2 regions of the Halobacillus seohaensis genome follow, and region 1 is predicted to be linked to the other one. Evidence: riboswitches for the same ligand, from Rfam matches in the RefSeq annotation. Region 1 holds a riboswitch; the other holds the start of a gene.
What was found. A riboswitch is a leader RNA that binds a small molecule or an ion and turns the genes downstream of it on or off. The one in region 1 is predicted to bind S-adenosylmethionine.
Positions count from the first base shown of each region.

Region 2: another riboswitch for S-adenosylmethionine. It lies ahead of ACFQIC_RS14855 (sulfite oxidase-like oxidoreductase); the one in region 1 lies ahead of metE (5-methyltetrahydropteroyltriglutamate--homocysteine S-methyltransferase).

Region 1 is NZ_JBHSZV010000047.1:123,258-126,406, reverse strand. It holds gene metE (5-methyltetrahydropteroyltriglutamate--homocysteine S-methyltransferase) at 1-1,619, opposite strand, end outside; cobalamin riboswitch at 1,764-1,965, opposite strand; SAM riboswitch class I at 2,028-2,140, opposite strand; gene ACFQIC_RS16865 (peptidylprolyl isomerase) at 2,283-3,149, opposite strand, start outside.
Region 2 is NZ_JBHSZV010000038.1:17,978-21,126, reverse strand. It holds gene ACFQIC_RS14865 (argininosuccinate synthase) at 1-8, shown strand, start outside; gene argH (argininosuccinate lyase) at 1-1,374, shown strand; SAM riboswitch class I at 1,461-1,567, shown strand; gene ACFQIC_RS14855 (sulfite oxidase-like oxidoreductase) at 1,647-2,312, shown strand; gene ACFQIC_RS14850 (acetyl-CoA C-acyltransferase) at 2,327-3,149, shown strand, end outside.

The sequences.
Region 1 (3,149 bases):
TCTTTTACGGTCATTGGTTCAGTCAATGCTACATCTCCATAAATGATTGGTGGTTTTACGCAGCGAGAGCCGTAAGATTGAACCCAGGCATACCTCGTAAAAGCAAATCCTTCAAGTTTTTCACCAAAAAACTCCACCATATCATTGCGTTCAAATTCTCCATGAATTAGTACATCAAGTCCGATTTCCTCTTGTCGTTGGATCCATTCTCTAATATTTTTTTCAATAAAGGCATCGTATTGCTGATCTAACCAATCACCTTTTCTCCACTTTAATCGTGCTTGACGAATTTCAGGTGTTTGTGGAAGACTTCCAATCGTGGTAGTTGGCAACAATGGAAGTTGGAAAAACTCATGTTGTATCTTCTGACGAGTAGGGTAGTGCTGATCTCGCTTCGGTTCAACATCTTTCCAAGATTCCACTTCACTTTGAACCTCGTGATTATTTCTACTAGCTGATTTCCATAGTTCTTCTCGACTCTGAGCCTGCTCTTTTAATTTTGCTTCAACTGTATCTCTTCCATTATTTAAGCTATCGGTTAAAATCTTAATTTCATCAAGCTTTTGATCGGCAAAGGCCAAGGCATTCTTTAGATGAGGTTGTAATTCGGTTTCAGTAGTCACAGTGACAGGCACATGTAATAAGCTGCATGAAGGTTGAACGATCAGACGTTTTTTTTCAACTTTTGATATGATTGTTTCAAGCTGGGACAATTTAATATCTAAATTTTCTCTCCAAATGTTACGACCATTGATTACACCGGCAGCGAGGGTTTTATCCTCTGGAAAACCATATTTTTTTAGATTGTCCAGATTTGCTCCTTCATCATGAACAAAATCAAGGCCGATACCGTCGACTGGCAGGGAAACGATCTCCTCGTAATGATCGACTGCTTCAAAATAGGTTTGGAGAAGAGTTTTTATGCTGGATAACTCTTGTTGGATGGATTGATATACATCTTTGACTAATGTGATATCTTCTTCAGTCAGTGTAGTAGCTAGGATCGGTTCATCAATTTGCACCCACTCAGCACCAGCGTTCTCAAGTTCTTGAAGCACTTGTATGTAGAGGGGAACAAGTTTTTTAAGCAGTTTGTTAAAATCTTTTTTCTCAAAACCCTTAGACAATTTTAAAAATGTAACAGGGCCGAGGATCACGGGTTTACCGTTGATTGCTAGCTTTTCTTTTGCCTCTTGAAAGTAATGTAGCAATCGGTTTTCTACTAGTGTAGGTTCAGCATCAGCTTCAATTTCTGGAACAATGTAATGGTAATTGGTATTGAACCATTTCGTCATTTCTGAGGCCACTGCTTTATCATTACCACGAGCAATATCAAAATACGTCTGTAGTGCTTTCTCATCTTGGTGCTTAAATCGATCAGGGATTAAGCCAAACATCACAGCCGTATCGAGGACTTGATCATACATACTGAAATCGCCAACTGGAATCAGGTCGATACCGATGTCTTTTTGTTTTTTTAGATCATTGATCCTTAGACTTTTCATCTCTGTTAAAAGTTCTGTTTCAGTTATGTTCTCTTTCCAGAATTGCTCCAAGGCTTTCTTCCATTCTCGTTTTTCTCCGATTCTCGGATAACCGATCGTTGAGCTTTTTGTCATATCTATTCCTCCCATATCTTTTCTAGCCAAAACAATCTCTCTTTTGCAAGAAAGAGAGATTGTTATGACAGTATTATTAAATAAGCCTGTTAAGACAGACTGATTCTGTTAAAGTGCCTAACACCTCCCTAATCCTCGTAGGTTCTAGTGTGTAATCAACAGGTAGGTCTCCTGACTCAAGATCTTCACATACTTGCGTCTTCCCATTTTTAAAAATATAGTGACATGTTTGCAAGTTGCTCCCTATAACAGTGGCGGGACCGTGTCGGATTTTCACCGACTTCCCTTTTAAGTTGAAATAAGCTAGTTTAAGAACTTAGACAACACCTGAGTGATATACGATATTTAGTTGTGTATTGATGTTGTACGAAAAAAAACCTCTCGTTGAGAGAGGTTTTAGACGCACCTCTCTTATTTTTCAAAGCGATCGCTTTGCTGGAATTAGCACCACAATCAACGTTAGTACGCTGATAGGTTGCCGGGTTTCAACGGGCCAGTCCCTCCACCTCTCTGAATAAGAGATTCTATTTAATTGATTAAAAACATAGTAGCACGATAGGAATTTACTGTCAACGTTCGGTTCACAAGCAAAAAGTGTTTGGTACTAATAAAAAGGGGGGGACATCAAAAAGACGTTTTCCTTCGAGAACATCGTGCTTAAATCTATTTACTTGCACTTGATTTTGGTTCAAAAGATATTTGGTCTTTAAGTTCCTCTATTTTAATTTCTACGCCTGCATTTTTCATGATTTCTGTTATATTATCAGGATTAGCTTGTCGATTTAGCAATTCTTGACGTAATTGGTCTTTCATATCTTTGAACTTACCAATAGAAGATGTATCCTCTTTATCACGTTTATCGGTGACTTTGATGACATGATAACCATGTTTGGTTTTTACAGGGTCACTTACTTCGCCCACTTTCAAATTATAAGCAGCTTTTTCAAATGGTAGAACCATTTTTCCAGTAGATGTGTATCCTCCAAGTTTCCCACCATTATTAGCGGATTTCTTATCTGTGGAATACTCTTTGGCTAGTTTAGCAAATTCTTCACCATTTTCTAGTTTTTTCAATACTTCATCTGCTGTTTTTTTATCTTTTACTAAAATATGACTAGCCTTGAATTCTTTTTTCATGTTTTCATAGTACTGTTTTATTTCTTCATCTTTTACGCTAACTCCTTGGGTGGCGGCTTTCTGTTTCAACATTGATGAGCGAATTACCTCTTTAAATTGAGCTTCATCAGCAAAACCATTTTGTTTTAATACAGATTGGAATTTATCCCCATATTGCTCTTTCATTTTATCTAGTTTTGTTTGGACTTTTTTATCCGAAACAGAAAATTTTTCTGATAACACTTCTTCATAAACCATATCCTTTAGCACTTTATCTCCGTGCTCACTTACCAATTTATTATAAAATTCTTCTTTATTTACCTCTCCATTTTTCGTAGAAGCTACCACTTTGGAATTTGATGATGCACTGCTATTATTACAAGCAGCTAATGTTAACATAGCGATAATAGAAAC
Region 2 (3,149 bases), on a different contig from region 1:
ATGAGTAAGCTTTGGGGAGGAAGATTTACAAAACCAACCGATAAGCTGGTCGAAGAGTATACCTCTTCGATCGGTTTTGACGTTAAGTTAGCATTACAGGATATCCAAGGTAGCCTGGCTCATGTCGATATGCTTGGTAAGTGTGGCATAATTACAGAAGAGGAATCTGCACAAATTACCGAAGGACTGCACATCATTCAGAAGAAAATTGAAAATGATGAGGTAGAATTTTCTGTTGAACATGAAGATATTCATATGAATATTGAAAAACTATTAATTGATGAAATTGGTCCTGTTGGTGGGAAACTGCATACAGGCAGAAGCCGTAATGATCAAGTAGCAACAGATATGCATTTATACCTCAAGGAAAAAACGAACTATTTGATTCAGCTAGTTGAAGCGGTTCAAAATGCACTGGCAAGTCAAGCAGAATCTCATGTGGACACGATTCTTCCAGGATACACTCACTTGCAAAGAGCGCAGCCTGTTTCATTCGCTCATCACCTTCTGGCGTATTTCTGGATGTTTGAACGTGATAAGGAACGCTTGAAAGATAGTGTGAAGCGTATTGATTGGTCTCCGCTTGGTGCAGCAGCGCTTGCTGGAACGCCTTATCCTGTCGATAGGAAGATGGCGGCTGAGACACTCGGATTTGAAAACGTTTATCCAAACTCATTGGACGCCGTCAGTGATCGGGATTTTATTCTGGAATTCTTGTCGATCTCTTCCATTTTAATCACCCATATTTCTAGACTTTCGGATGAATTGATTCTTTGGAGTAGTCAGGAATTTGATTTCGTGGAATTGGATGATGCGTTTTGTACGGGATCTAGTATTATGCCGCAGAAGAAGAATCCTGATGTTCCTGAGCTTTTGCGTGGAAAGACGGGTCGTATTTACGGCAACTTGATGGGGTTATTGACGCTCCTTAAAGGTCTTCCGCTTGCGTACAATAAGGATATGCAGGAGGACAAGGAAGGTATGTTTGATACGGTTGATACGCTTGATGGTGCGTTGTCGTTGCTAGCGCCTATGCTTTCTTCTATGGAAGTAAAAAGTTCTAATATGCGTCAGGCAGTGAATGAAGATTATTCGAACGCGACAGATATTGCGGATTACTTAGCTGTGAAAGGTCTTCCGTTCCGTCAGGCTCATGAGGTAATAGGTCAGATAGTGCTTTACTCGATCCAGAAGCAGAAATATTTGCTTGATTTGACGCTTGAGGAGTACAAAGAGTTTTCTGACTTGTTTGAGGATGATATTTATGAAAAATTGGCACCAGACCATGTAGTGGCCGCGCGTATAAGTGAGGGCGGCACTGGATTTGAGCAAGTGAGGGAACAACTGAAGTTGGCGAAACAACATCTTAAGTAATAGGAACTTTCGCGGAATTTTCTAAATATTATTGACTTTCATCTTATTTATTTGTAGTATGGCAATTAACTTCATATCGATTACCACTCTTATCTAGAGCAGGCTGAGGGATTTGGCCCTTCGACGCCCGGCAACCGGTCTTATGACAACGGTGCTACTTCCAACGGACAAAAGTGTGTCCGGGAGATGAGAGAGGTTGAAGCAAAATCTTCTGCCTCTTTCATTGCGAAAGAGGCTTTTTATATGGAATGGATTAGGAAGGTGATGGCGTTATGGATAAGGCGGAGCGATTAAAACGGTCGAAAGTACCTGAAGTAAAGGATGATTTTGGCGGCCGTTTGCCTCCTGGTCAGGTTTTGACAGAGAAATTCCCAATATTAACAGTAGGTGAAGTTCCTTCGTACGATTTGGAGCAGTGGAGTTTTTTTATCAATGGGATAGTGAAAGAAAACTTAACCTTTTCTTATGATGATTTAAGGAAACTGCCTCAGTCTAAGATCACTGCAGATATTCATTGTGTGACAAGATGGTCTAAATTTGATAATGAGTTTGAAGGTTTGCTTCTTAAGGATTTACTGCCTTTTCTCGGGATCAAGAATGAAGCTCAGCATGTTTTGATTCACGGAGATTATGGTTACACAGCGAATTTGCCAATTAAGGAATTATACGAAAAAGATGTGATGCTTGCCCATTCGTACAACGGAAAGCCGCTTACTGAAAAACACGGCTGGCCTTTTCGTCTAATTGTTCCGCATCTTTACTTTTGGAAAAGTGTGAAGTGGGTGCGTGGCTTTGAGTTTCGAGTATCCGATCAGTCTGGGTATTGGGAAGAGAATGGTTTTCACCATTATGGAGATCCGTTTAAAGAACAGCGGTTTACTGATGGAAAAGTGGAAATGGAAGAGGATAAATGGAAAGTAAAGGAATTTGATTATTAAAGGGAGGTGCCCTTATGGGAGTAGTTATTTTAGAAGGAGTTCGAACGCCATTTGGAAAGTGGAAAGGCGGTTTAGCGAAGCTAGGTGCGAAGGATCTTGGAGTTCAGGCAACAGAGCAACTACTTCGTCGTGTGCCTGAGGCAAAAGAAGCGGACGGTGTTATTTTGGCGCAAGTTATTCAGGCAGGACAAGGACAGAATCCTGCGCGAACGGTAGCTGCGAAATCAGGAATCTCCTGGTCGACTCCGGCGATTACGATTAACAATGTTTGCTTAGCTGGAGTAGCATCTATTGCGGATGCAACGAGACGAGTTCAGCTTGCTGAAGGTCAATTATATGTAGTAGGCGGCTTTGACTCTATGACAAATGCGCCGCATGTGGCTCCGATTAGAAATGGACTAGCTACTGGACCAGTAGAGTTCACAGATACGTTAATTTATGATGGGCTTTGGTGTTCTCTTACTGATACTTCGATGGGATTATCAACAGATTTACAAAATGAAAAATATTCAATTGGACGTGAAGAGCAGGATGAATTTGCCTTAAGATCTCAACTAAAGGCGGCTGCTGCCCAAGAAGAAGGGCGGCTCAATGATGAGATAGTTGCCGTACATACAGGAAAGGAAGAGGTTTCTCAAGATGAGGGAATTCGGGCTAAGTCCACTCTTGAGAAATTGAGCCAACTTCGACCAGCCTTTCGAAACGGCGGTACGGTAACTGCTGGAAATGCTTCACAAATGTCTGATGGAGCAAGTGTAGGACTCGTTGCTTCTGAAGAATATGCAAAGAAAATAGGCAAAACACCATTGGCTCGTGTTATTGGCTGGTCAGAAACGG